One region of the Cedecea sp. Ae19-4 genome, then DNA from elsewhere that is predicted to be linked to it. Evidence: predicted binding sites of a transcription regulator. Region 1 holds the regulator's gene; each other region holds the start of a gene.
The links. The regulator PurR, encoded in region 1, represses purine synthesis genes. The targets are predictions, from matches to a motif close to CANGCAAACGTTTGCNTG.

Region 1 (9,895 bases):
TATCGCCAGGGCAAGGAGCTGGCGAGCTTCGGTGAGGTACTTCTGCATGATTACACCTGATTATTTTTATATGTATGAGAGACTAAAAAAGCCGCCAAAACAGGCAGCAAGAAGATGAACTGGGGAAATAACCAGTCTATTGTAGCGGGAGTTTATTTATACGCCAGTCAAAAATAGAGCCAGCGCACGCCCCGCACTGGCAAGCTGATTTTCCAACTGCTAAAGTGCGAAAATGTCTGTTAATGGCGGTAGCGTTACCGTCTGCGAATTGCCAGGAGTTTTTAGATGTTTACAGGTATTGTGCAGGGCACGGCGACCCTGATTTCCATCGATGAGAAACCGAATTTCCGCACCCACGTTATTGATATGCCGACTGAAATGCTGCCAGACCTCGAAACCGGGGCTTCGGTGGCGCATAACGGCTGCTGCCTGACGGTAACCGAAATCAACGGCAATCACGTTAGCTTTGATTTGATGAAAGAGACGTTGCGCATCACCAACCTCGGTGAGCTAAGCGTGGGCGACAGCGTGAACGTTGAGCGTGCTGCCAAATTTAATGACGAAATCGGCGGACATTTAATGTCGGGTCATATTATGACCACGGCCGAAATTTCAAAAATCCTGACCTCAGAAAATAACCGCCAAATCTGGTTTAAGATTCAGGATAAGACCCTGATGAAATATATCCTTTATAAAGGTTATGTGGGCATCGACGGGATCAGCCTGACGGTGGGCGAGGTGACCGCCACGCGTTTTTGCGTGCATCTGATCCCTGAAACACTGGAGCGCACTACGCTTGGTGCTAAAAAACTGGGGCAGCGCGTGAACATTGAAATTGACCCGCAGACCCAGGCAATTGTCGACACCGTTGAACGCGTGCTGGCTAGCCGTGAAGCGGCAATAGCAGCGGCGATTCCCGCTAGCGAATAAACATTCTTCAGCCATAAAAAACGGGGCCAGTTGGCCCCGTTTCTCGTTCTTAACCAGGATTAATCTTCTTCGTTAAACCCGTTTTCGACTGCAGTTTTCATAAACCACTCGCCGCTTTTCTTAATCGTGCGCTGCTGGGTATTAAGATCCAGCGACACAAAGCCATAGCGGTTTTTGTAGGCGTTGCACCATGACCAGTTATCGATAAATGTCCACATGTGGTAACCAAGGCAGTTGCTGCCCTCGCTGATGCCCTTATGCAGCCACTTCAGGTGGTCACGAACGAAATCAATCCGGTAATCATCGTTGATTTGGCCGTTGTCGATAAAGCGCTGTTCGTTTTCGACGCCCATGCCGTTTTCTGAAATATAGCAGGCCGGGTTGCCGTAATTTTCACGCAGATTGGTGAGAATATCGTAGATCCCGCGCTCGTAGATTTCCCAGCCACGATAAGGGTTCATTTTGCGACCCGGCATTTCGTAGGACTCAAAGAACCACTCCGGCATAAACGGACTTTCCGGGTTAACCAGCGTGTCGCGACACTTAATGCGGCGCGGCTGGTAGTAGTTAATCCCCAGTAAGTCTACGACGCCCGCAGCGAGCAGGGCTTTGTCCTCAGGCTGACAGGCAGGAAGTTTATCGTGCTCTTTCAGGAACGCGACCAGCTCAGCAGGATATTCACCGCGCAGTGCCGGGTCGAGGAAACTGCGGTTAAACATCAGGTCGGCCAGGTTGGCGGCCTTTACGTCAGCCGGGTTTTGCGAACGAGGGTAAGATGGTGTCAGGTTGAGAATGATGCCAATCTGGCCGTCATCGCTGCGGGCATGGTAAGCCTTGACCGCTTTAGCGTGGGCAAGCATGGTGTGGTAAGCGACGGTCACCGCGCGGTTGAAATCCACCACGTTAGGGTAGTGGTAGTCATAGAGGTAGCCGCATTCAACCGGAACAACCGGCTCGTTGAAGGTAAACCAGTGCTTCACGCGATCGCCGAAAAGCTCGAAACAGGTATTGGCGTAGGCGGCGTAGGCGTCAACCACTTCACGGCTTTCCCAGCCGCCTTTTTCCTGCATCACCATGGGCATATCAAAGTGGTACAGGTTGATAAATGGCTTAATGCCCTGAGCCAACAGTTCGTCAATCACCTGGTTATAGAACTCAACCGCCAGCGGGTTGACTTCACCCGTGCCCTCGGGAATCAGACGAGCCCAGGAAATGGAGGTGCGGAAAGTATTGTGATTGAGCTTTTTCAGCAGGGCGATGTCTTGCTTCCAGCGCTGATAAAAAGTTGAGGTGTTTTGCGGCCCGACGCCGTGGTGGAAACGGTTAGGCTGCTCGGCGAACCATCGGTCCCAGATGGTTTCAGATTTGCCAAAGTTCAGCGCTTCGCCCTCGGTTTGTGGGCCGGAGGCTGCGCTGCCCCACCAGAAATGCTCAGGAAATGCGTATTTCATCGTTGTCCTCACGGTCTGACCTGCCATCTCCGACAGGCAATCATTGATACGGCTAATGCCCAGATTGTCTGTGATTGATGAAACCGGTTTCCATCCCAGGAAATGATATCTGTTAAGCAGATCAAGCCGCTAAGCGCAGGCAGGGCTAAACCTGTGAGGTTAATCACATTGGTGCGCAAAGAGAGACAATTGCAAAGAAGAAAACCCGGCATTCACCGGGTCTGTTTTAACGGGGTACGCGCAGGCCGTGCTCAATGCCCCGGCTGAAAACAACCTGCCAGAGCTGAATGTCGCGCGCCCGGAAAGCGCCGGCGCAGGCATTCAGGTAGTAGCTAAACATCCTTTTAAAGCGCTCAGAATAGTTGCCTTCGATTTCTGACCAGGTTGCCAGAAAACGCTCGTGCCAGGCCATCAGCGTTTTGTCATAGTCGGCGCCGAAGTTGTGCCAGTCTTCCATCACAAAATGCGGTTCGCTGGCCTCGGCAATCTGCCGCACCGACGGCAGGCAGCCATTAGGGAAAATGTACTTATTGATCCACGGATCGACATTATTGTCGGTCTTTTTAGAACCTATTGTGTGTAGCAGGAAAATGCCGTCCGGCTTGAGGTTGCGGTCGGCAACGTCAAAGTAGGTGGCATAATTTTTAGGCCCGACGTGCTCAAACATGCCGACGGAAACAATGCGGTCAAATTGTTCGTTCAGGTCGCGGTAGTCCTGTAAAAGGATGGTGACATCCAGGCCTTTGCAACGCGCCTGCGCCATTTTTTGCTGTTCTGCTGAGATAGTCACACCAAAGACGGATACGCCATAGTTGCGTGCTGCAAACTCGGCCAGACCGCCCCAGCCGCAGCCGATATCCAGCAGCTTCATACCGGGTTTCAGCTGCAGCTTTTCGCAGATCATTTTGAGCTTGGCATCCTGAGCGTCGCTGAGATTTGTCGCGTCTTTCCAGTAACCGCAGGAGTATTGCATGTGCTTGTCCAGCATCCGGCTGAACAGATCGTTGCCAAGATCGTAATGCTCTTTCCCGACTATCCATGCGCGCTTTTTAGACTGCAGGTTAACCAGTCTTGCCGCCGCAATGCGCAGGGTATCTTTGAAATGGTGGGGGAGTTGGTTTTCCAGCCCGGCACGCAGGACTTTAGTGAAAAAGATATCCAGCCGTTCACATTCCCACCAGCCGTCCATATAGCTTTCGCCAAGGCCGAGAGAACCTTCCTGCAGAACGCGTTTAAAAAAGTTCGGGTTTTTGACCTGAATATCAAAGGGGTTTGGGCCGTTGAGGGTGATACCTGCCCGGCTCAGCATTTCATTTGCGATACGATACCATTCGTTATCTCGTACGCTCACTTCTTCTATACACGATGAACTCATAGCTTCTCCATCACCTTGTTGTGATCAGAACCTTAAAACAGCGTAGACGCTATTCCCGGCTTGTGAGAACTCTCACGGAAAATTCCGCGTGCCTGATATCCGACGTAGAACAGAGAAAGGGGGGATTCTCCCTTACTGAAAGGCCATCCATGGAAAAACGGAAGCGCTCCGGCTTCCGCAAAATAAAATTGATAAGGCTTATCGTAGAACCGCAATTACTATAAGCCCGTTTAATTGAGGGTTCAATGGAATATTGTTAGCAAGCTAATCACACAACATTCACATTATCATGCAGGTTACTGTGCGCGGGACAGCTCGATGTGGCCCTTGTTGGGTGCTTCGCGTTGGGACGCGAGTTGCAGGGCATAGCCCAGACCAGCAAGCAGGACTGTCGCCAGCATCACGCTGGTGGTGGTCAGCAGCGGCGTAGTGACCAGCCAGGAAACCATTAAGCTTGCCAGGAAGCAAAGCCCAAGCTGCAGGGTGTTTTGCAGGGCTGCGGCTTTCCCGGTTGCCTGCGGGAAAGGCAGCAGGGCCGAGGACACCACGATAGGGTAGATGGCGCCGTTCGCCGCGGCCATCACGCAGAACGGAATAAGCAGCAGCGTCAGATCAGCATGGCCGCTCACCGCCACGCCCCAGGTGGCGACCACGCTCAGGGTATACAGCGCCAGCAGCCACGGAAGTAGCTGTTTGCCACTCCACTTTTGCAGCGCGCTGCGGCAGCCATAGCCACCAACCAGGAAAGCGACAGTCTGCGGCATGTAGCTCAGGCCAATCGCCGCGGGGCTGTAGCCCATCTCATTCAGAATAAATGGCGAGCCGGTAAGCCAGGCGAAAAAGCTGGCGGAACAGGCGGCGTAAATCAGCACGTTGCCACCGTAAACGCGGGAACGTAATAAAGAGAAGAAGCTGACTTTATTGTCTTCGGTTTGCCCGTGGTGCTGAGTCCGGGGCTTGAGGCGCAGCGTGGGGATCATCAGCAGCAAAGCGACGGCGAACAGCACGGCAAAAATAGCCTGCCATTCAAAATGGTTCAGCAGCCAACTGCCGAGCAGCGGGGCCAGCGCCGGAGAAAGCCCGACCAGCGGCATGATGGTGGCAAAAATGCGGCCAGCGCGGTTGGCGGGATAATAATCAGTCACCAGGGCCTGCCAGCTAACGGCGGCTGAGCAAACGCCCACGGCCTGAACAAAGCGCAGCACCAGCAGCGTGGTGGCATCCTGCACCCAAAGCATTCCGATACAGCCGGCGGCAAACATGGCCAGGCCAATCAACAGCACAGGTTTACGCCCGAAGCGGTCGGAAAGCGGGCCCCAGATTAGCTGGGCAAAAGCAAAGCCGGCGAGGAACAGGCTCAGGCTGGCACTCACGGCGGAGGCGGTGGTACCCAGATCTTGTTGAATGGCGGCAAAGGCGGGCAGGTACATGTCGGTGGCCAGGAAACCCAGCACGCTCAGCCCCGCAAGCCAGATAAGAAATCCCTTTGATGGTTGCATATTTCACTCTTGATTTTGATAGCAGGTTAACGGGGCAGGAGTCTACGGAGTGCAAAACCGCTTGTGAAACGCTAATATTTGCAAATTGCATTCAAATTTTTTGCAGGCAGAAATATGTGGTCTGAATATTCGCTGGAAGTGGTTGATGCCGTGGCGCGAAACGGCAGCTTTAGCGGTGCAGCCCTGGAGCTGCATCGCGTGCCTTCTGCCATCAGCTACACGGTGCGTCAGCTTGAAGAGTGGCTGGCCGTGCCGCTGTTTGAACGGCGTCATCGGGACGTTGAACTGACCGCCGCCGGGGCGTTTTTTCTCAAAGAAGGTCGGTCTGTTATCAAAAAAATGATGGCAACGCGCCAGCAGTGCCAGCAGATAGCCAACGGCTGGCGTGGGCACCTGTCCATTGCGGTAGACAATATCGTTAAACCTGAGCGTACTCGCCAGCTGGTGCTGGATTTTTATCGTCATTTCCCGGATATCGAGTTAAGGGTTTCCCAGGAAGTGTTCAACGGCGTGTGGGATGCGCTTGCCGACGGGCGAGTTGAGGCGGCGATTGGCGCCACGCAGGCTATCCCGGTCGGGGGGCGTTACGCTTTTCGGGACATGGGGGCGCTAAGCTGGCGCTGCGTGGTTTCCGCTGACCATCCGCTTGCGCAACGGGAAGGTATCATTCTGGATGATGACATTCGTCCCTGGCCATCCCTTGTGCTGGAAGACACATCCCGTTCGTTACCCAAGCGCATTACCTGGCTGCTGGACAACCAACGCCGCGTGGTGGTGCCGGACTGGGCGTCGGGGGCGGATTGCCTGACGGCGGGATTATGCATTGGTATGGTGCCGACGCACATTGCCCAGCCGTGGCTCGTCAGGGGCGACTGGAAAGAGCTGATGCTGGAGAATCCATTCCCGGACGCGGCCTGCTGCTTAACCTGGCGGCAGGATGATGCTTCGCCCGCTTTGAGCTGGCTGCTGGACTATTTGGGTGACAGTGAGACGATGAATCAGGAGTGGCTGCAGGAGCCGGGTAACACATTCCCGGCCCCGAAGAGGCTTAGCGGCGGTAATCGCGGAACGGGCCGTCGGCAACCGAGCGGCGTTCAATCAGACGAGGATGGACTTCAATCGTCTGCGACTCTTCGCGCTTATTAATGATGCGGTCGAGCAGCATGTTAAACGCTGTTTCGCCCAAACGCTCTTTCGGCTGGTGGATTGTGGTCAGCGCTGGAGAGAAATAGCGGGCGTTGCGCACGTTGTCGTAGCCGATGATAGAAATGTCCTGCGGCACGCGCAGCCCCATTTCGTCTGCGGCGCAAATTGCACCCATCGCCATAATATCGCCGCCGCAGAAAACGGCGGTAGGGCGATGCGGCTGGTTAAGCAGTTGCTGCATGGCGCGATAACCAGACTCTGGTTCGAAATCACCCTGAACCACCCAGTTATCCGGCACTTTGATATTGGCTTCTTCAAGCGCCTTCAGGAACCCTGCATGGCGGCCGCCGCCGGTATTTCGCTCCAGCTGACCCGGAATAGCACCGATATCGCGATGGCCACGTTCAATCAGGTAGCGGCCCGCAAGGTAGCCGCCGTGGAAGGCGTTATCGACCACGGAATCGGTAAAGTCCGCACGAGCTTCGCCCCAGTCCATCACCACCATCGGAATATGGCGGTACTCTTCCAGGGTTGAAAGCAGCGTCTCAGGGTATTCGGAACACATGACCAGCAGCCCATCCACGCGTTTTTGCGCCATCATGGACAGGTAAGCGCGCTGCTTTTCAAAGTTGTTGTGCGCGTTACCCAGAATCAGGGTGTAGCCCTTGGCGAAACAGCTGTTCTCAACGGATTCAATAATTTCCGCAAAATAAGGGGCTTCGCTTGAGGTGGCAAGCAGGCCGATGGATTTGGTGTGGTTGACCTTCAGGCTGCGAGCCACGGCGCTAGGCGAATAGTGCAGCTCTTTGATGGCTGCCCAGACGGCGTTGCGTGTCTCTTCCGCCACAAAACGGGTCTTGTTAATGACATGTGACACAGTGGTAGTGGAAACGTTTGCGCGCTTCGCTACGTCCTTAATCGTTGCCATTAGATGTCACTCCAGACCATATCGTAAACTCCTGATAACTCATGTGTTAAACGTTTGCCTTCGCTAACTCCTGGGGCAACACGTTGGTTGCAGGCCTGTCGGGGATGCGACATACAGCGGGAGGAGGGCGTTGCCGGGCGATACGCGGTAAATTAGCGAAGGATTTTGGCTTATCCCGGGGCAAAGTGGAAGAGGGAAAACCGATATCTGTGCAAATCCAGCAGGATTTTTATCGCTAATTGTGGGAAAATCACCCCACATACACTTTGTAGGGAAATAAAAGGAGCTTACGATGAGTACCGATCTGAAGTTTTCCGTGGTGACTACGGTTATCGTACTGAGTCTGATTGTTGCCGGGGCGCTAACCGCCGTCCTGCACTGATTTACAAAGGGCCGCTTTCGCGGCCCTTCTCGTATATAGAAGAAAAGCGTTGCTTCCCTCCTTCGTGGTTAACCGCTAAAAATCAGCCCGCCAGGTTTTGCGCAATAAATTCCCAGTTGACCAGCGCCCAGAAGTGGTCGAGATAAACCGGGCGCGCGTTGCGGTAATCGATGTAGTAAGCATGTTCCCATACGTCCACGGTCAGCAGCGGTTTTGCTCCGGTTGTTAATGGGGTACCTGCGTTAGAGGTCGAGACGATAGCCAGGCTGCCGTCGCTATTTTTCACCAGCCATGTCCAGCCGGAGCCGAAGTTTTTGATGGCCGCTTCGGTGAACTGCTTTTTAAAGGCTTCCACGCTGCCAAAAGCGTGGTTGATGGCTGCCAGCACGTCACCGGTCGGCTCCCCGCCGGCATTCGGCGCCAGGCAGTGCCAGTAGAACGTATGGTTCCAGACCTGGGCCGCGTTATTGAAGATCCCGCCGTCAGATCCTGTCACGATCTCTTCCAGCGTTTTACCTTCAAACGGGCTGCCTTTGATCAGATTATTCAGGTTAGTGACGTAGGTCTGGTGATGTTTGCCGTAATGGTATTCGAGTGTTTCGGCTGAGATATGCGGTGCCAGCGCATCTTTGGCATAGGGCAGGGCGGGTAGTTCGAACGACATGGCTTCACTCCTTGTTATTTTGCTTCACAATATAACTACATTTTGTGTGGTTATAAGGTTAGCAAATTACGAGAGTGCAAAAAAGCGCAATGAAACAACAAAATAAAACAGCCCGTGCCGGGCTGTTAATATTTTAATCAGTCTGATTAGCCCGAAAGGGCGCGATAAGATTAACGAATAGTTTTTGGCGTCATGACCCGGCGGGCGCCCACGTAATGGCGCTGCCAGTAATCTTCGCTCAGGGAGGTGATCTGAATATCGCGGCCGCTGCGCGGGGACTGAATAAACTTCCCGTTGCCAACGTAGACGCCAACGTGATCGGCGGTGCCACGGCCCTGGGTACGGAAGAACACCAGGTCACCGCTTTCCAGTTCGCCGCGGTCAACGGAGGAGGCATCGCGCAGGTGATACATTTCATTGGCGGTGCGTGGAATACGGATATTCACCAGATCTTTATAAGCGTAATAAATCAGCCCGCTGCAGTCGAAACCTGTGCGTGGGGAAGTACCTCCCCAGCGATACGGTTTTCCAATTTGCCCCATCAGCTTGTTCATGGCCGTTTTTTGCGCTTTCTGCACGCGCACTTTATGCGCCTGCGCGATGGTCAGATTTTTTTCCGACTTCACCTTAACGCACTGCTTTTTATGCCCTTTACGATGAGTGCATCTTTCAGTGTAGGCAACGGTGGCTGAGGCTGGCTGTAGGGCTAATTTCTGCGAGGTTTTTTTGCTGCTAGTTTTAGCGAGGGTGCTGCTTTTGCCTGAGGTGGTGTGTTTTGCCACTTTGGCTTTCGCCGGTGAGGTTGTTTTTTTACCGGACTTCTTTGTGGAGGCTGTGCTGACCTTCGGTTTTGCTTTTTCTTTGCCCTTGTTGCTTTTACTGGTTGTTGTCTTGGCCGGATGGCCTTTTTGTGCAACAGGATGGCGGGCGTGCTCGGACGCCTGCGCCAAAGGTGTATAGGGCAAAGCAAATAGCAGAGCACATAGCGTGATAGAGATTTTATTTATCCGCGCCACTCGTCAATCCCCTGATAAATGAAGACACGATGCTAACCATCATGCCTGCGTATGATTTTTGCGAAACCCGACGATTCTAATGCATAAAAGCCGATAATGTTAATAGGCAAATACTATTTAACGGTCAAAAGTGTAAGCTATAGCTAAAAAATTAGCCATTCCAGGGTGTTATCCGCTGTTTAATTGATCTTGAATGAAGCAAATTGCTCATTTTCGCGCGCCGTAAAAGTGTTATTCTTAAGGTATGTTTGCGCGCCAGGCGGGGGAAAGAGAAACCCTGATAAAAATGGTGTTTTCTGCCCGGGGCGCAACTGGCTACAATGGCAGGCTATTGCCGTATCAAGGTTTGAGGAAGCAAGACAATGAGCACTATTGAAAAAATTCAACGCCAGATCGCTGAGAACCCGATTCTTCTCTATATGAAAGGTTCCCCGAAGCTGCCGAGCTGCGGCTTCTCCGCTCAGGCCGTTCAGGCGCTGTCCGCCTGCGGTGAGCGTTTCGCCT
Region 2 (9,895 bases), 1.3 Mb from region 1:
GCTGTCTGGTGATTGACTCAAGCGGTCTTTTCTCGCTGGAGCCGGACGTGCCGCTGGTTGTGCCGGATGTGAACCCGTTCGTGCTGAGCGATTACCGTAACCGTAATCTGGTGGCCGTGGCGGACAGCCTGACCAGCCAACTGCTGAGCGCTTTGAAACCGTTGATTGAGCAGGGTGGCCTGTCACGTATTCAGGTGACCAGCCTGCTGTCTGCTTCTGCGCGCGGCAAAGTGGCCGTAGACGCGCTGGCCGGGCAAAGCGCCCGTCTGCTGAACGGCATTCCTATTGATGAAGAAGACCTGTTTGGCCGCCAGCTGGCGTTCAACATGCTGCCGCTGGTGCCGGACGCCGAAGGCAGCGTGCGGGAAGAGCGTCGCCTGGTGAATGAAGTGCGTAAAGTGCTGCAGGACGATGGCTTAATGATCTCCGCCAGCCTTGTGCAGTCGCCGGTGTTCTATGGCCATGCCCAAATCGTCAACTTTGAAGCGCTGCGCCCGCTGGCGGCAGAAGAAGCCCGCGATGCGTTTGCTCAGGCAGAAGATATTGAGCTGTCTGAAGAAGGAGAATTCCCGACTCAGGTGGCGGATGCGTCCGGTAGCGGCCATCTTTCTATTGGCTGCGTACACAACGATTACGGTATGCCGGAGCAAATCCAGTTCTGGTCAGTCGCCGATAACGTTCGCTTTGGCGGCGCGCTGATGGCGATAAAAACCGCTGAGAAACTCGTGCAGGAGTATATGTACTGATGTCCGAAGTGCTAAGCGAAATTCCGCTTCATAAAATCGCGCTCGGCATTGAGTACGACGGCAGTAAATATTACGGCTGGCAGCGCCAAAACGAAGTGCGCAGCGTGCAGGAAAAGCTGGAAAAAGCGCTGTCTCAGGTGGCCAATGAGCCGATTAACGTGTTTTGCGCAGGGCGCACCGATGCGGGCGTTCACGCCACGGGCCAGGTGGTGCATTTTGAAACCAGCGCGGTGCGCAAAGATGCGGCCTGGACGATGGGCGTCAATACGAATTTGCCTGGTGACATCGCCGTGCGCTGGGTAAAAGATGTGCCGTCTGAGTTCCATGCCCGCTTTAGCGCCACGGCTCGCCGCTATCGCTACGTGATTTATAATCACCGCCTGCGTCCGGCCATTCTGCAGCAGGGCGTAACCCATTTTCATCTGCCTCTGGATGCGGATAAAATGCACCGCGCCGCGCAGAGCCTGCTGGGGGAAAATGACTTTACCTCGTTCCGTGCGGTGCAGTGCCAGTCCCGCACCCCATGGCGCAATATGATGCACATTACGGTAAACCGCTACGGCGCTTACATCGTGGTGGACATTAAGGCCAACGCTTTTGTGCACCACATGGTGCGCAACATCGTCGGTAGCCTGATGGAAGTCGGCTGCGGCAACCAGGCTGAAACCTGGATGGCCGATCTGCTGGCAATGAAGGACCGCACTAAGGCCGCTGCCACCGCGAAGGCGGAAGGGCTGTACCTGGTGTCGGTGGATTACCCCGACCACTTTGCGCTGCCGCGTCTGCCGATGGGGCCGCTTTTTTTAGCCGATTGATTGCTGCTTAAGAAAGGATACTTTGATGGATTTCATCCGTTTTATCATCGACTTCATTTTGCATATCGACGTGCATCTGGCCGAGCTAGTGGCACAATACGGTGTCTGGGTTTACGCTATTCTGTTCCTGATTTTGTTCTGCGAAACCGGGCTGGTAGTTACGCCGTTTTTACCGGGTGATTCACTGCTGTTTGTGGCGGGCGCGCTGGCGTCGCTGGAAACCAACGACCTGAACGTGCATTACATGGTCATTTTGATGGTGATTGCCGCCATCATCGGCGATGCGGTGAACTACACTATCGGGCGGCTGTTTGGTGAGAAGTTGTTCAGTAATCCGAATTCAAAAATCTTCCGCCGCAGTTATCTCGATAAAACTCACGCTTTTTACGAGCGTCACGGCGGAAAAACGATTATCCTCGCGCGCTTCGTGCCGATTGTGCGAACCTTCGCACCGTTTGTCGCCGGGATGGGGCACATGTCCTATCGCCATTTTGCGTTCTATAACGTGGTCGGCGCACTGCTGTGGGTCTTGCTGTTCACCTACGCGGGCTATCTGTTCGGTAACCTGCCGGTGGTACAGGAAAACCTGAAGCTGCTGATTGTGGCAATTATCGTGGTGTCGATTTTGCCTGGCGTGGTGGAAGTTATCCGCCACAAACGCGCGGCGTCGCGGCAGTCAAAATAATACGTGGCAGCGGTTCGACCACTTTTTTATCCAAAGTAGAGGGCCGTTGTGTTTTAATGAGCACCATTTATGGTCTGGGGCAGGGAAAACTGCCGCAGAAAAGCTGGTATCGACCAGGTTCAAGCAGAAAGGTCATCAATGAGCTGGATTGAACGAATTCTCAATAAGAGCAATATTACTCCCACCCGCAAGGCGAGCATCCCTGAAGGGGTGTGGACCAAGTGCGACAGCTGCGGCCAGGTCCTGTACCGCGCCGAGCTGGAACGCAATCTTGGTGTCTGCCCTAAGTGCGATCACCACATGCGTATGTCGGCCCGCGATCGCCTGCATAGCCTGTTAGATGAAGGCACAATGGTGGAATTGGGGAGCGAGCTTGAGCCAAAAGATTTGCTGAAGTTCCGTGACTCCAAGAAGTACAAAGATCGTCTGGTTAGCGCGCAGAAAGAGACCGGCGAGAAAGACGCGCTGGTTGTCATGAAAGGCACCCTGCACGGTATGCCTGTTGTGGCTGCGGCCTTCGAGTTCGCCTTTATGGGCGGCTCAATGGGCTCCGTAGTTGGCGCGCGTTTTGTTCGTGCCGTTGAGCAGGCGCTGGAAGACAACTGCCCAATGGTGTGCTTTTCCGCTTCCGGCGGGGCGCGTATGCAGGAAGCGCTGATGTCGCTGATGCAGATGGCGAAAACCAGCGCTGCGCTGGCAAAAATGCAGGAACGCGGTCTGCCGTACATCTCCGTGCTGACTGACCCAACCATGGGCGGCGTTTCCGCAAGCTTCGCGATGCTGGGTGACCTGAACATTGCCGAGCCGAAAGCGCTGATTGGCTTTGCCGGTCCACGCGTTATCGAGCAGACCGTTCGTGAAAAACTGCCGCCGGGCTTCCAGCGCAGTGAGTTCCTGATCGAAAAAGGCGCTATCGACATGATCGTTCGTCGTCCGGAAATGCGCCTGAAACTGGCGAGCATCCTGGCGAAGTTCATGAATCTGCCAGCGCCAAACCCGGAAGCCCCGCGTGAGCCTATCGTGGTTCCGCCAGCACCGGAACAGGGTCAAGAGGCCTGATTCGCAACTAAGGGCAGGCCAGCAGGTTCTGCCCTTTTCTTTATGTGCATGTTAAGTGGGCATCATGGACAAAGACCTTATTCCTCAAGCCACGTCGCCCCTGGCCACGTGGCTTTGCTATCTTGAAAACCTTCATTCCACCACTATCGATATGGGCCTTAAGCGCATCAGCAACGTTGCGCGCAAGCTCGATGTGCTGAAACCTGCGCCAACGGTTTTTACCGTGGCCGGCACGAACGGGAAAGGCACCACCTGCCGTACGCTTGAAACCGCGCTGATGGCCGACGGCTATCGAGTAGGGGTTTATAGCTCTCCGCATCTGGTGCGTTACACCGAGCGCGTGCGCATTCAGGGTGAAGAGTTGCCTGAAGCCCTGCATACCGCCTCGTTTGCCGAAATTGAGGCCGCTCGCGGAGATATTTCCTTAACCTATTTTGAATACGGAACGCTCTCGGCCTTGCTATTGTTTAAGCAGCAGGCGGTAGACGTGGTGATTCTTGAGGTTGGCCTTGGCGGGCGTCTGGATGCCACCAATATTGTGGATTCCGATGTGGCTGTGGTCACCAGCATTGCGCTCGATCACACCGACTGGCTTGGCCCGGACCGTGAGAGCATTGGCCGTGAAAAAGCCGGCGTCTTCCGCAGAGATAACCCTGCGGTTGTGGGCGAGCCAGATATGCCGCAGACGATTGCCGATGTGGCGCAGGAGAAGGGCGCGCAATTACTGCGCCGCGGCGTTGACTGGGATTATGAAGTTAACGGCACAGGCTGGACGTTCCGGGACGCTAACGGCGAGCTTAAAGATCTGCCGCTGCCGCTGGTTCCACAGCCCAATGCCGCCACGGCGCTGGCCGCTTTACGTGCCAGCAAACTGAACGTGAGTGAAAACGCGATACGCTACGGCATCGAACATGCCACGCTGCCGGGGCGTTTCCAGATTGTGTCTCAGGCACCGCGCGTGATTCTTGATGTTGCCCATAACCCTCACGCGGCGGCTTATCTTGCGGGTCGCCTGGCGGCGCTACCAAAACAGGGTCGTGTGCTGGCGGTGATTGGCATGCTACACGATAAAGACATAGCCGGAACGCTTGCCTGTTTGTCGCCTCAGGTCGATAGCTGGTATTGTGCTCCGCTGGAAGGGCCACGAGGCGCAAGCGCAGAGCAGCTTATGGCCCATCTTGGTCACGGCAAAGCATTTGCAACCGTGGCGGACGCATGGCATGCCGCCATGGCGGAAGCAACGGCAGAAGATACCGTGCTGGTGTGTGGTTCGTTCCACACGGTAGCCCATGTAATGGAAGTACTGGACGCGGGGAGAGCAGGTGGCGAGTAAGTTTCAAAACCGATTAGTCGGAACCATTATTCTGGTCGCACTGGGCGTGATTGTGCTGCCGGGTCTGCTGGACGGGCAGAAAAAACATTATCAGGATGAGTTCGCGGCCATTCCTTTGGTGCCAAAACCTGGAGACAGCGACGAGCCCGATATGCTGCCGGCGGCTACTCAGGCTTTGCCAGCGCAGCCGCCGGAAGGCGCGGCGGAAGAGGTAAGGGCGGGCGCTTCCGTACCGCCGGGGCTGAACAGCGGGGCTATCCCGAACGAAGGCTCTGCGGGCGTTGACGAAGTGCCTGTCGCGCGCGAACAGCCTAAGCCGCAGCCCGTGCAGGAAAAACCAAAGCCTAAGCCGGTGGAAAAACCGCAGCCTAAACCTGCCGCTGATGATAACACTGGTCAGCAGCTTGCGATGGCCTCCGAACAGGCGTCGAAGGCGGAAAAAACTGCCGACAAAGCCCCGACCGGGCAAGCCTATGTGGTGCAGCTTGGCGCATTGAAAAATGCGGACAAAGTGAATGAAATTGTTGGTAAACTGCGTGGGGCCGGGTTCAAGGTTTACACCTCGCCGACCACGCCTGTGCAGGGGAAAATTACCCGTATTCTGGTCGGGCCGGATGCCTCGAAAGATAAGCTGAAGTCTTCGCTGGGCGAACTGAATTCGCTTTCTGGTCTGAACGGCGTGGTGATGAATTATTCGCCAAGGTAGTCGCCAGTGAGCCTCACCCCGGCCCTCTCCCTGGAAGGGAGAGGGGGAAAAATATCGCACCATGCTGTTCCCTCGCCCCTTTGGGGAGAGGGTTAGGGTGAGGGGAAAAACGACGGTACATCGTCGCTTCCCCCCAACGGAGTGAAGGCAAAACAGGCACTTTTTTAATGGCGTTGATGCTTTTTTCAACGCCATTATTTATTTACGCGGGGGAAGGAAATCCCTACGCAAACGTTTTCTTTTTCTGTTAGAATTCGCCCCGAACTGGACGTCAGGGCAATTTATCACGAGATTTTTTCATGATCTGGATAGATTACGCCATCATTGCGGTTATCGGTTTTTCTTGTCTGGTAAGCGTAATACGTGGGTTTGTGAAGGAAGCGTTATCGCTTGTGACCTGGGGATGTGCTTTCTTTGTCGCCAGTCATTACTACACTTATCTGTCAGTCTGGTTCACTGGCTTTGAAGACGAACTGGTACGTAATGGGATAGCTATCGCGGTGCTGTTTATCGCGACGCTGATTGTTGGTGCGATAGTCAATTATGTGATTAGCGCGCTGGTGCAAAAAACCGGCCTGTCGGGTACAGACAGGGTGTTGGGGATCTGTTTTGGCGCCTTGCGTGGCGTACTGATCGTCTCCGCCATTCTGTTCTTCCTGGATACCTTTACCGGTTTTTCGAAAAGCGATGACTGGCAAAAGTCGCAGCTTATCCCGCAATTCAGTTTCATCATCAGATGGTTCTTTGACTATCTGCAAAGCTCGTCAAGTTTCTTGCCCCGCTAATCGTAGTGGGGATGTGGCTTAATGAGGAAAAGACAACATGTGCGGTATTGTCGGTATCGCCGGTTTCATGCCGGTAAACCAGTCGATTTATGATGCGTTAACGGTGCTTCAGCACCGTGGCCAGGATGCCGCAGGCATCGTCACCATCGACGCGTTAAATTGCTTCCGTCTGCGTAAAGCGAATGGCCTGGTGAGCGATGTGTTTGAAGCCCGTCACATGCAGCGTCTGCAGGGGAATATGGGTATTGGCCACGTGCGTTACCCCACAGCCGGCAGTTCCAGCGCTTCTGAAGCTCAGCCTTTCTACGTCAACTCGCCTTACGGGATTACGCTGGCGCATAACGGTAATCTGACCAATGCTCACGAGCTGCGCAAAAAGCTGTTCGAAGAAAAGCGCCGCCACATTAACACCACTTCTGATTCTGAAATCCTGCTCAATATCTTTGCCAGCGAGCTGGATAACTTCCGCCATTATCCGCTGGAAGCAGACAACATTTTTGCTGCTATCGCCGCCACTAACCGCCAGATTCGCGGCGCTTACGCCTGCGTGGCGATGATTATCGGCCACGGCATGGTTGCCTTCCGCGACCCGAACGGCATCCGCCCGCTGGTGATCGGCAAACGCGATCTGGGCGATGGCCGCACCGAATACATGGTGGCCTCCGAGAGCGTGGCGCTGGACACTCTGGGCTTTGAATTCCTGCGTGATATCGCGCCGGGCGAAGCAGTTTACATTACCGAGAAAGGCCAGCTGTTCACCCGCCAGTGCGCCGACAATCCGGTCAGCAATCCTTGCCTGTTCGAGTATGTGTACTTTGCTCGCCCGGACTCCTTCATCGACAAGATTTCCGTCTACAGCGCGCGCGTTGAGATGGGGAAAAAGCTTGGCGAAAAAATTGCCCGTGAATGGGAAGACCTGGATATCGACGTGGTCATTCCGATTCCAGAAACCTCCTGCGACATCGCGCTGGAAATCGCCCGCATTCTTGAGAAGCCGTACCGCCAGGGGTTTGTGAAAAACCGCTACGTGGGCCGCACGTTTATCATGCCGGGCCAGCAGCTGCGCCGTAAATCCGTGCGCCGTAAGCTGAATGCCAACCGCGCTGAATTCCGCGACAAGAACGTGCTGCTGGTGGATGACTCCATCGTGCGTGGCACCACCTCTGAGCAGATTATCGAGATGGCACGTGAAGCCGGTGCCAAAAAGGTTTATCTGGCATCCGCTGCGCCGGAAATTCGCTTCCCTAACGTGTACGGCATTGATATGCCGAGCGCCAACGAGCTGATTGCTCACGGCCGCGAAGTGGATGAAATTCGCCAGATCATCGGCGCCGACGGCCTGATTTTCCAGGATCTGGACGATCTGATCGAAGCGGTACGCGTGGAAAACCCGGACATCACCCAGTTCGAATGCTCCGTCTTTAACGGCATCTACGTGACGAAAGACGTTGACCACAAATACCTGCAGTATCTCGAATCCTTGCGTAACGACGACTCCAAAGCGCTGGCGCGTCAGAACGAAGTGGAAAACTTAGAGATGCACAACGAAGGCTAAGCTAAGCCGCCCTCGTTTACAGGCCCACGGTTTACCCCGTGGGCTTTTTTATGCCCGATGCACAGAGAGACAAATTGTGGTTGGTTTTTCATTCTATCATTCCATTACTTTATGGAATGATAGATGGAAGAGTGAATGTCAGACATTACGAGTCAAAATGCCTCCTGGGCCACGCTGCTTAGCGGCCATAACGGGCTGCGATCCCTGGCCCTCGCCGGCGGCGTGGCGCTGCATGCCATTAATATTTATATCGTCACCACGATTTTGCCGACCGTCATTCAGGAGATTGGCGGCCTGGCCTGGTATGCGTGGAACACCACGCTCTTTGTCGCCGCGTCGATTGTAGGCTCCGCCATCTCTGCGAAACTGATTGCGCGCCAGGGCGCGGCGATGGCCTACCTGTCGGCCCTGCTGCTGTTTTCCTGCGGGGCGGTAATCTGCGCGCTGGCACCCTCCATGCCGGTCATGCTCCTGGGGAGAGTGGTGCAGGGACTCGGAGGTGGTGTGTTGTTTGCGCTGAGCTACGCGCTGATCCGCGTCGCCTTTGAGGCTCCGCTATGGTCCCGGGCTATGGCGCTGGTTTCCGGCATGTGGGGCATCGCAACCCTATGCGGCCCGGCGATCGGCGGTGTTTTCGCGGAGATCGGCGAATGGCGCCTTGCGTTTTGGGCGTTGCTGCCGATAGCCGCCGTGCTTGCCCTGATTGTGATGGTGCAATTTAGAAGCATGTCGAAGCCTGAAGCCGGTGAGGCACGATTGCCCGTACTCACCATCTCGCTGTTGGTCCTGTCTGTGCTAGCCATTTCCCTCGCCGGGCTGGGCGGCTCTTTGCCCCTGAATATCTCCGGAATAGCTGTTGGTCTGGGGCTAGGGTGGCTCATCGCTCGCCTGGACAGCAGGCCGGAGGCGGCAAAATTGCTGCCTCGCGGCGCTTATTCCCCGACGCGCGGTATTGGCCTGCTTTATGCGATGATGGCGCTGCTGGTCATTGGCCTGACGACGGAAATATACGTGCCATACTTTCTGCAGCTCATCCATCTATTCAGCCCGTTGTCTGCCGGTTATTTGACGGCAATGATGGCCGGGGGCTGGACGCTGGCGGCGCTTTGTAGCGCTTCAGTCAGTGCAAAAATGTCGCAGCGGATAATCTGCGTCGGGCCGCTGGTGGTGCTTGTGTCGTTGGTCACGCTGTCCATTATTATGCCGACACCTTTTAACGGCCCGGCGGGCGTGGTTGCCTGCGGTACGGCGCTGGCGGGCGTTGGGTTCGGGATTGGTCTTGCCTGGCCTCATCTTTTAACGAAGGTATTTCAGGCGGCACCGCCCGGGGAAGAAACGCTGGCGTCCGCCTCCATTACTACCGTGCAGCTTTACGCGACGGCGCTCGCCGCCGCCCTGGCCGGGGTTATTACTAACGGGGCCGGCATCACTTCACCTGGAGGGGTTGAAGGGGTCAGCGCGGCCAGTATGGCGTTGTTTGGGGTCTTCGCTTTGGCGCCGGCCTGTGCGACGCTTTTAGCAATACGCCTGAGTCGGCAGGCCAGGTGATATCTGTCACTTTAGGGGCGGCAATGCTAACATCGGCGGCGTTTGGCGGATAACGGGCAGCGTGGATGAAAAAAGTGATGGGGAGCCCGCAGGGCCAACTAGAAATACTGGCAGGTCTTGCTCGCGCGATGGCGCATCCCCATCGTCTTGCCTTGCTGGAGGCCGTTTTTCAGCACGAAAGTTCAGTTGAGCAACTGGCAGAGACAACCGGCCTTTCCGTGACCAATACCTCCCAGCATTTACAGCAGCTCAGGCGGGCCGGGTTCGTACAGTCGCGGCGCGTCGGGAAGCAGGTTTTTTACCGCGAAGGCGAAGGGCCGGTGGCAAACGTGCTTTCTGCTCTGCACAATTTTAATACCTGGCAGCACAGCGAAATGCAGCGCGTTGCGACGGAGAGTCTCTACAACCCGCAGCGGCTGGAGGGGGTTTCCATTGAAGCGCTGCTGGCCAGGCTGGAGCAGGGCGCGTTGTTGCTGGATGTTCGCTCCGCGGAAGATTATTCCGCCGGCCATATTCCCGGTGCGCTGAATATTCCGCTGGAGAAGCTGGAGCAGCACCTGTCTGATTTACCTCGCGACAGGGATATTCTGGCCTACTGCGGTGGGCGTTTCTGCGTACTTTCCAGACAAGCAGTGGCGTTTCTGCGCCAGAAAGACTTTATGG
Region 3 (9,895 bases), on a different contig from region 1:
GATTGATCTCACGGCGCTCGCCCGAGTAAGAAATAGCGAGCAGCACGTCTTCCGGCGTCATCGCCTGCACGGTTGCCAGCAGGGCATGCATATCCTGCTCGGCGACAGCGTGAATACCAATCTTCATCAACTTCCACGAGAAATTCTTCGCCACCAGGCCAGAGGCGCCTATTCCCACGAGCAGCACGCGCCGCGCATTGCGCAGCAGCGAAACGCTCGCCAGCAATTTATCTTCCGCATTAATATCCAGCGTGGCGTGCATCGCCGCGATATTCTCTTTAATCAATTTTTCCCCAACAAGCCTCAGCGGATCGTCACCTAAAATTTGGTTATGAACCGGGACAGAGTTAGGATTTTGACCGCTCGCCAGCGCTTCGCTGATCGCCAGTTTCATCGCCGGGAAGCCCTTGAACCCCAGTTTCTGCGCGAATTTTACGACGCTGGACTGGCTGACACCGGCTTCTTCCGCCAGCTGCTGTGAACTGAGGTGGCGTGCGCGATCGGGCTCAGCGAGCAAAAAGTCGGCCAGCTTGCGGTCACTCTGGGCCAGCATGGCGTAACGGCTTCGAATGCGCAGTAAACAGTTCATTTCACCTCCGGGGCGGCACTTCTGATAACGACTTGCTCTGGTAAGCATTTGAGCGAATTATAAATTCCATTATAGAGCAATGTTGCCGAATTAAATATTCTGTTGTGTTCAACCTGCCAGCCAGTAAGGCACGCGGAAAATCGCGGGGCTATCTGTTAGGCTTTAGCTGGCGTTGTTTCGTGAACGCGAGTCCAAAAGGAGCCTGAATTGACACCCCATCACCCGCGCCGCGTCGTCTTTTTTGACCTGGATGGCACCCTGCATCAGCAGGACATGTTCGGCAGCTTTCTGTTTTATCTCCTGTGCCGCCTGCCGTTGAACGTGCCGTTGGTTATTATGTTGCTGCCGCTGATTGGCGGCATGATGCTGATCAAAGGCAGCGCGGCCCGCCAGCCGATGAGCCTGCTGTTATGGGGCATCACGTTTGGGCGCAGCGAGGCCCGGCTTCAGCGGCTACAAAGCGAGTTTGTCGCCTGGTTCCGGCAGAAGGTGAGGGGATTTCCCGTCGTCCAGCAGCGCCTCACGGATTATCTGCACAGCCCGGATGCCGACGTCTGGTTGATTACAGGTTCACCGCAGCCGCTGGTGGAAAAAGTCTATTTTGATACGCCGTGGCTGCCGGAGGTCAAAGTGATTGCCAGCCAGATTGCACGGGCTCACGGCGGCTGGATATTGACCCTGCGCTGTCTGGGCCATGAGAAAGTGGTGCAACTGGAACAGCATCTTGGCTCGCCGCTGCGGCTTTACAGCGGCTACAGTGACAGCCATCAGGATAATCCCTTACTCTATTTCTGCGAGCACCGCTGGCGCGTTACGCCTCAGGGGGAACTGCAGCAGCTTGAGTGAGGCGTTTTGAATCCGTTGAGCGGTGTGTATAATGCGCCGCCCACTTTTGCCGCGGAGAGCATTGTGTCAGACACAGAATTTACCCATGAACACTGGATGCGCCACGCCCTGACCCTCGCTCAACGAGCATGGGATGAAGGCGAAGTGCCCGTCGGTGCGGTGCTGGTACACAATAATCAGGTCATAGGTGAAGGCTGGAATCGCCCGATAGGTCGCCACGATCCTACGGCTCACGCGGAGATCATGGCGCTGCGTCAGGGCGGTCTGGTACTGCAAAATTACCGTCTGCTGGATACCACGCTCTATGTCACGCTCGAACCTTGCGTCATGTGCGCGGGGGCGATGGTGCATAGCCGCATTGGCCATTTAGTGTTTGGGGCGCGTGACGCTAAAACCGGGGCGATAGGCTCGCTGATGGACGTGCTCGGCCACCCCGGCATGAACCATCAGGTGCAGGTCAGTGAAGGGGTGCTCGCGACAGAGTGCTCAGCCATGCTGAGCGATTTTTTTCGTGCTCGTCGCCTGGAGAAAAAGGCCCTAAAGGAAAAGACCCGTAAGACGGACTAGTCAGCTCCACCGGGGCAACCGCAGGGTAAGCCTCGGCAAATTTATCAGCCTGGATCGCCTTCTTCTGTTTCTCCTGCAAATACCCTTCCAGACTTAGCTGATACTTGCGGATGTTTTCTACATACGCGTAAGCCTCGTGTCCACGAGCATATCCATAGGTTGTTTTGCTGTAATAAGGCTTCAGGCTCAGCAACGGCAGGCGTGTTTTCACATCGGCCCAGCTGTCCGGGTTGCCTTTCTGTTTGGCCGTTAGCTGACGGGCATCCAGCATGTGCGCATAGCCCATGTTATAGGCCGCCAGTGCGAACCAGATACGCTCGTATTCCGGTACCGTGGCCGGCACTTTGCTCATCATATCTTTCAGATACCGGCTGCCGCCGCTGATGCTTTGTTCGGCATCCAGCCTGTCGGTGATGCCGAGGCTTTGGGCGGTATTTTTTGTCAGCATCATTAAACCGCGCACGCCCGTAGGCGACGTCGCGTGGGTATCCCAGTGGGATTCCTGATAGGAAATGGCAGCCAGCAGCGGCCAGTCAATATCGTCGGAGTACTTTTCAAACAACGGCTGGAGTTCCGGCAAAACGGCATCCACCGCGTTCAGGAAGGTTCGGGTATCGACGTAATCAAAATCGCCAATATGGCCCAGGTATTTCTCCTCAACCCTTGCCAGCGTACCGTCGCTGCTGATCTTATTATAGAAATCGAGCAGCGCGGCGCTCATGCTGTCATCGCCATCGCGTTTAGAGAACCAGGTGACCGGTTGTTCATCCGTGACGTCCAGGGCTACGGCCAACTGAGGGTGTACGCGTTGGAAAAGGCTGATGGCGATGGAGTCCGAGATGGTAAACGCGATATTGCCATCAACCACCTGCTGCAAGAGCTGGTTGCTGGTTTGTTTGGCGTCGATGTTCCAGCTCAGGTCGGGGTACTGAGCATCTTTTAGCTTTTGCAGATCGCTTACCACTGCCTGGCCCGAAGAAAGCACCAGCTGCGATGGCTTGACGCCGCCGAGAGATTTGGGGCGCGGGCTACCCACGCGGTAGACCATCTGCTGTGACACGGAATAATAGGTCGGCCCTGCCTGGTAGTCGCTGCTGCGGCGAGAGTTATACACCAGGCCGGCGGCGAGCAGGTCGGCGTTGTCGTTATCCAGGTCATCAAACAGCGCGTTAATGTTTGGCCGCACGACCACTAACAGCTTCACGCCCAGGTAGTCTGCAAACTGTTTTGCGAGTTCGTAATCGAGGCCCGTTGCCTTGCCGTTAATCATCGTCCAGGTCAGCGGCGATGAAATGGTACTGACGCGCAAAACCCCCCGCGCTTTGATCGCGGCGATACGGTTTTCGGCCTGATTGAAACCTGGAATGGAGGGCCATAAAGCCACTGCCAGCAACAAGGTGACGATACCGATAAGCAGATAATTAATCTTTATTCTTTTCAAATAGATAACATTCTGCAGCAGGATGAGCCTTAGCCAACAATAACCATGATTTGTCTGAACCCCGTGAGTGAGTGAGGCGCATTTTGCGTAAGAAAACGCCAGTAAGCAACTTTTAAGAATATATCGTTTACTTTTCGTGCAATAAAAACTTCTGCTGTTATTTCTACGCAAACGGTTTCGTCGCGGCGGAGGATTCTCTATAATGACGCCCGTTTTCCCCCCTTCGCCCTGAAGACGAGAGATCTTTAATGATGGAAATTCTGCGTGGTTCGCCTGCTCTTTCGGCATTTCGTATTAACAAACTCCTGGCCCGTTTCAACGATGCTCACCTCCCGGTAAGCGATATTTATGCCGAGTATGTTCATTTTGCCGACCTTGAGGCGCCGCTGAACGCTGACGAGCTTGCCCGCCTGCAGCGGCTGTTGAAATATGGTCCAACCCTCGCAGAGCATGCGCCGGAAGGCACCCTGCTGCTGGTGACTCCGCGCCCTGGCACCATCTCCCCCTGGTCTTCAAAAGCTACCGATATCGCCCACAACTGTGACCTGCCGCAGATTAAACGCCTTGAGCGCGGTGTGGCCTGGTATGTTACCGGCAGCACGCTGACCGCTGAGCAGTTGCAGGACGTTGCCGCTCTGCTGCACGACCGCATGATGGAGAGCGTGTTTACCTCTCTGAACGATGCACAGCAGCTGTTTACCCAGCAGCAGCCGGCCCCTGTGCAGAGCGTTGATCTGCTCGGGAAAGGGCGCGATGCGCTGGTGGAAGCGAACATTCGCCTTGGCCTCGCGCTGGCGGAAGACGAAATCGACTACCTGCAGGATGCGTTCAACAAGCTTGGCCGCAACCCGAACGACATTGAACTGTATATGTTTGCTCAGGCGAACTCCGAGCACTGCCGCCATAAGATCTTTAACGCCGACTGGATTATTGACGGGCAGAAGCAGCCGAAGTCGCTGTTCAAAATGATCAAAAACACCTTCGAGAAAACGCCGGATTACGTGCTGTCTGCCTATAAAGACAACGCGGCGGTGATGGAAGGTTCCGCCGTCGGCCGCTTCTTCGCCGACCGTGAAGCAGGGCGCTATGACTTCCACCAGGAAGACGCGCATATCCTGATGAAGGTTGAAACCCACAACCACCCTACCGCTATCTCTCCGTGGCCGGGCGCGGCAACCGGCTCAGGCGGTGAAATCCGCGACGAAGGCGCTACCGGGCGTGGCGCGAAGCCAAAAGCAGGCCTGGTGGGCTTCTCCGTGTCTAACCTGCGTATTCCGGGCTTTGAACAGCCGTGGGAGCAGGATTTCGGCAAGCCAGACCGCATCGTTACCGCGCTGGATATCATGACCGAAGGCCCTCTGGGTGGGGCGGCGTTTAACAACGAATTTGGCCGTCCGGCGCTGACCGGCTACTTCCGTACCTATGAAGAGCAGGTGAACAGCCACAACGGCGTGGAGCTGCGCGGTTACCACAAACCTATCATGCTTGCGGGCGGGATCGGCAACATCCGCGCCGACCACGTCCAGAAGGGCGAAATCACCCCTGGCGCGAAGCTGATTGTGCTGGGCGGCCCGGCAATGAACATCGGCCTGGGCGGCGGGGCGGCTTCGTCAATGGCTTCCGGCCAGTCCGATGCGGATTTAGATTTTGCTTCCGTGCAGCGCGACAACCCTGAAATGGAGCGCCGCTGCCAGGAAGTGATCGACCGCTGCTGGCAGATGGGCGACGACAACCCAATCCTGTTTATCCACGATGTTGGCGCGGGTGGCCTGTCTAACGCCATGCCTGAGCTGGTCAGCGATGGCGGACGCGGTGGCCGCTTCGAGCTGCGCGATATTCTTAACGACGAACCGGGCATGAGTCCGCTCGAAGTCTGGTGTAACGAATCTCAGGAGCGCTATGTGCTGGCCGTTGCGCCAGAGCAGTTGCCGCTGTTTGATGAACTTTGCCGCCGCGAGCGCGCGCCGTATGCGGTGATTGGTGAAGCCACCACCGAACAGCACCTGACGCTCAACGACAGCCACTTTGATAACCAGCCTATCGACATGCCGCTGGACGTGCTGCTGGGCAAAACGCCGAAGATGGAGCGTAACGTTGAGACGCTGAAAGCCAAAGGCGATGCCTTCAACAGCAGCGAAATTTCTATTGCCGATGCGGTGAAGCGCGTTCTGCACTTGCCGACCGTGGCTGAAAAAACCTTCCTCGTGACCATCGGTGACCGCACGGTAACCGGCATGGTGTCCCGCGATCAGATGGTTGGCCCGTGGCAGATCCCAGTCGCCAACTGCGCGGTGACTACCGCCAGCCTGGACAGCTACTACGGCGAAGCGATGTCTATCGGTGAACGTGCGCCGGTGGCCCTGCTGGACTTCGCGGCATCCGGTCGTCTGGCCGTGGGCGAAGCCTTAACGAACATCGCCGCGACCAAAATTGGCTCCCTGAAGCGCATTAAACTCTCCGCAAACTGGATGGCCGCAGCCGGTCACCCTGGCGAAGATGCCGGCCTGTATGAAGCGGTGAAGGCCGTTGGCGAAGAACTTTGCCCGGCTCTCGGGATCACCATCCCGGTGGGTAAAGACTCCATGTCGATGAAAACCCGCTGGCAGGAAGGTAACGAGCAGCGCGAGATGACCTCTCCGTTGTCGCTGGTGATCACCGCGTTTGCCCGCGTGGAAGACGTGCGCGGCACCGTGACGCCACAGCTGAGCACCGAAGACAACGCCCTGCTGCTGATCGATTTAGGCAAAGGCCATAACGCGCTGGGCGCGACCGCGCTGTCCCAGGTTTACCGTCAACTGGGCGATAAGCCTGCGGACGTTCGTAGCGTTGAGCAACTGAAAGGTTTCTGGGACGCAATGCAGACACTGGTGGCGGATCGCAAACTGCTGGCCTGGCACGACCGTTCCGACGGTGGGCTGCTGGTGACGCTGGCGGAAATGGCCTTTACCGGCCACTGCGGCGTTGAGGTTGATATCGCCGGTCTCGGTAACGATCGCCTTGCTGCATTGTTTAACGAAGAGCTGGGCGGCGTGATCCAGGTTCGCGCTGAGGAGCGCGCAGCCGTTGAGGCGCTGCTGGCTAAGCATGGCCTGGCTGACTGCGTGCATTACCTCGGTAAAGCTGTCGAAGGCGACCGCTTCACTATTAGCGCTGACGGGCACGCTGTGTTCAGCGAAAGCCGCACCACGCTGCGTATGTGGTGGGCAGAAACCACCTGGCAGATGCAGCGTCTGCGTGACAATCCAGACTGCGCGGATGAAGAGCACAACGCCAAGGCGAACGATAACGATCCTGGCCTGAACGTGAAGCTGAGCTTCGATATCAAAGAAGATATTGCTGCGCCGTTTATCGCGACGGGCGCTCGTCCTAAAGTGGCCATCCTGCGTGAGCAGGGCGTTAACTCCCACGTTGAGATGGCGGCCGCCTTCCACCGTGCGGGCTTTGACGCCATCGACGTGCATATGAGCGACCTGCTGGCGGGCCGTACCGGGCTGGAAAGCTTCCATACGCTGGTGGCGTGCGGCGGCTTCTCTTATGGTGACGTGCTGGGCGCGGGTGAAGGTTGGGCGAAGTCCATCCTGTTCAACGCTCGCGTGCGCGATGAGTTTGAAACCTTCTTCCATCGCCCGGAAACGTTGGCGCTTGGCGTTTGTAATGGCTGCCAGATGATGTCTAACCTGCGTGAGCTGATCCCAGGCAGTGATTTGTGGCCGCGCTTCGTGCGTAACCAGTCCGATCGATTTGAAGCGCGCTTCAGCCTGGTTGAGGTGACCTCCAGCCCGTCGCTGCTGTTGCAGGGCATGGCCGGTTCCCATATGCCTATCGCGGTTTCTCACGGCGAAGGTCGTGTGGAAGTGCGTGATGCCGCTCATCTCGCCGCGCTTGAAAGCAAAGGGCTGGTGGCGCTGCGCTTCGTGGATAACTTCGCGAACGTGACCGAGACCTACCCGGCTAACCCGAACGGTTCGCCGAACGGCATCACTGCGGTGAGCAACGAAAGCGGGCGCGTGACCATCATGATGCCGCACCCTGAGCGCGTGTTCCGCACCGTAAGTAATTCCTGGCACCCGGCAGAGTGGGGTGAAGACAGCCCGTGGATGCGTATTTTCCGCAACGCGCGTAAGCAACTGGGCTGATTACCCTCACCCCGACCCTCTCCCTAAAAGGGAGAGGGAGAAAACAGCAAACAGGCTCCGATCCAGTTCCCTCTCCCCTTTGGGGAGAGGGCCAGGGTGAGGGGCTTTTTTTGTCACTAAACCCCGACACCTTCGCTTTTATAGTGTCGTCAAAAAGAGACATTTAACTCATTGATTTTTAATGATGTGATTGAGCGGGTTAAAGAGTGTTGTGAAATGGCGACATAGAGAACAAAAAATACGCACGATATATCCTCCTGCATTCCTTCATAACCATATTTAAAACAATGAGTTAAATTTAAACTTGTAAAGTTGGCATGATATCTGCTTAATAACGCTCAGTGGCTCATTCAATCTCTTATGTCAGCGTCTTTTCAGACAGACTACATAAACCGCCGAATGACGCACAAAAAGGTGCCTGCCGTCCGATTTTTGATAAATGCCTTTCGGCTTATCATGCTCCGGGCGAAACGTTGAGTAAGGCGCCGCCTAATTCCTAAACAAAGGCAGGGTTTTTGACCCTGCCTTTGTTGTTTCCGGGAATCGCACCTTTCCACCACGCGCAATCGCGGCTAGCATCGTGTCATACAGGTAATGTGAGATGAAGCTATTGAACCAGTGGCATTTTTTCCCTCGATCTTTGCGCCAGCTTGTCATGATGGCCTTTTTATTGGTGCTCGTACCGCTGCTGGTGCTTGCGTGGCAGGCGTGGCAAAGCCTTAACGCCCTGAGCGCTCAGGCCGCGTTGACCAACCGCACCACGTTGACCGATGCCCGCCGCAGTGAAGCGATGACTAATGTCGCGCTGGAAATGGAGCGGAGCTACCGTCAATATTGCGTGCTCGATGACTCACGCCTTGCCCAGCTGTATCAGGGGCAGCGTCAGCGCTATGCTCAAATGCTTGAAGCCCACGCCTCCGTATTACCCGATCCGAAACTCTATCAATCGCTCAGCCAGTCTTTGAGCGATCTGGCTGAACTCAAATGTAAAAACAGCGGGCCGGAAGCGCCTGCGGCAAACCAACTGGAACAATTCGCCTCAACCAATGCAGAAATGGTGCAGGCCACGCGGGCGGTGGTGTTCTCTCGTGGACAGCAGCTGCAGCAGGAAATTGCTGAGCGAGGCCAGTTCTTCGGCTGGCAGGCCTTGGTACTGTTTCTGCTCAGCCTGGGGCTGGTCATCATCTTCACCCGCATGATTATCGGCCCGGTTAAAGGCATCGAACGGATGATTAACCGGCTGGGGGAAGGGCGTTCGCTCGGCAACAGCGAGGTCTTTAAAGGGCCGCGTGAGCTGCGTTCCGTTGGGCAGCGCATTGTCTGGTTAAGCGAACGCCTGTCCTGGCTTGAATCCCAGCGCCACGAGTTCCTCCGCCATCTTTCCCATGAATTAAAAACGCCGCTCGCCAGTATGAGAGAGGGGACCGAACTGCTTGCTGACCAGGTTGCCGGGCCGCTCAATGCCGACCAAAAAGAGGTCGTCGCTATTCTGGACAACAGCAGCCGCCACCTGCAAAAGCTGATTGAACAACTGCTGGACTATAACCGCAAGCTGGCGGACGGAACGGTAACGCTGGAAAGGGTCGAACTGGCCCCGATTGTCGAGATGGTTATCTCTGCCCACAGTCTGCCGGCGAGGGCTAAAATGATGCATACCGACATTCAATTGAGCCCAAAAGCCTGCCTCGCTGAGGCGACGCTGCTGATGAGCGTACTGGATAATCTCTACTCCAATGCGGTGCACTATGGCAGTGAATCCGGTACCATTTATCTCCGGAGTTTGCAGGTGGGCGCGATACTGTACATTGAGGTCGCGAATACCGGCGAGCCGATTCCGGCCACGGAACAAGAGATGATTTTTGAGCCTTTCTTCCAGGGTAGCCACCAGCGGAAGGGCTCCGTAAAGGGAAGTGGGCTGGGGTTAAGTATCGCCAGGGATTGCATTCGACGTATGCACGGAAAACTTAGCCTGATCAACGCTAACAGCGCGGAAGTGTGCTTCCGTATCGAATTACCGGTTTTCCCTGAGAATGATTAAAACGATGAAAGTACTTTTATTGCGTGAACCGCGCCGCGGGTCTTTGACTCGCCTGATTTGCTGGGTATCTGGGGCGCTGGTTGGCGCGACGCTGTTGACAGGCTGCGCCCCCGCAAGGGTGTCCAGCAGCCTGGATGAGGCCCACAAACCGCATATTCCAGAACAACAAATCCCTGATTACCTGTCCACGGACTGCACCGAAATATGGGATCTCACGGGGCATGACGTCAGCAGTAACCCGCTTTACTGGCTTCGCGGTATGGATTGCGCCCAGCGCC

Region 2: cvpA (colicin V production protein) is a predicted target of PurR. The motif match lies at 5,569-5,586, and genes of this name have one in related genera.
Region 3: purL (phosphoribosylformylglycinamidine synthase) is a predicted target of PurR. The motif match lies at 3,608-3,625, and genes of this name have one in related genera.

What each region holds. Positions count from the first base shown of each region.
Region 1 is NZ_JBCHWG010000001.1:1,118,118-1,128,012, forward strand. Features, by position in the region: gene mdtK (MdtK family multidrug efflux MATE transporter) at 1-48, opposite strand, end outside; gene AAIE02_RS05380 (riboflavin synthase subunit alpha) at 286-930, shown strand; gene AAIE02_RS05385 (glycoside hydrolase family 1 protein) at 990-2,381, opposite strand; gene cfa (cyclopropane fatty acyl phospholipid synthase) at 2,608-3,756, opposite strand; gene punC (purine nucleoside transporter PunC) at 4,053-5,255, opposite strand; gene punR (DNA-binding transcriptional activator PunR) at 5,370-6,401, shown strand; gene purR (HTH-type transcriptional repressor PurR) at 6,304-7,329, opposite strand; gene cydH (cytochrome bd-I oxidase subunit CydH) at 7,622-7,711, shown strand; gene sodB (superoxide dismutase [Fe]) at 7,794-8,375, opposite strand; gene AAIE02_RS05420 (C40 family peptidase) at 8,546-9,391, opposite strand; gene AAIE02_RS05425 (Grx4 family monothiol glutaredoxin) at 9,754-9,895, shown strand, end outside.
Region 2 is NZ_JBCHWG010000001.1:2,445,956-2,455,850, reverse strand. Features, by position in the region: gene AAIE02_RS11600 (aspartate-semialdehyde dehydrogenase) at 1-746, shown strand, start outside; gene truA (tRNA pseudouridine(38-40) synthase TruA) at 746-1,561, shown strand; gene AAIE02_RS11590 (DedA family protein) at 1,587-2,246, shown strand; gene accD (acetyl-CoA carboxylase, carboxyltransferase subunit beta) at 2,385-3,305, shown strand; gene folC (bifunctional tetrahydrofolate synthase/dihydrofolate synthase) at 3,370-4,638, shown strand; gene dedD (cell division protein DedD) at 4,628-5,344, shown strand; gene cvpA (colicin V production protein) at 5,644-6,129, shown strand; gene purF (amidophosphoribosyltransferase) at 6,167-7,684, shown strand; gene AAIE02_RS11560 (MFS transporter) at 7,820-9,232, shown strand; gene AAIE02_RS11555 (ArsR/SmtB family transcription factor) at 9,298-9,895, shown strand, end outside.
Region 3 is NZ_JBCHWG010000003.1:60,835-70,729, reverse strand. Features, by position in the region: gene AAIE02_RS18260 (MurR/RpiR family transcriptional regulator) at 1-589, opposite strand, end outside; gene yfhb (phosphatidylglycerophosphatase C) at 797-1,435, shown strand; gene tadA (tRNA adenosine(34) deaminase TadA) at 1,532-2,002, shown strand; gene mltF (membrane-bound lytic murein transglycosylase MltF) at 1,893-3,443, opposite strand; gene purL (phosphoribosylformylglycinamidine synthase) at 3,692-7,579, shown strand; gene AAIE02_RS18235 (sensor histidine kinase) at 8,181-9,617, shown strand; gene qseG (two-component system QseEF-associated lipoprotein QseG) at 9,622-9,895, shown strand, end outside.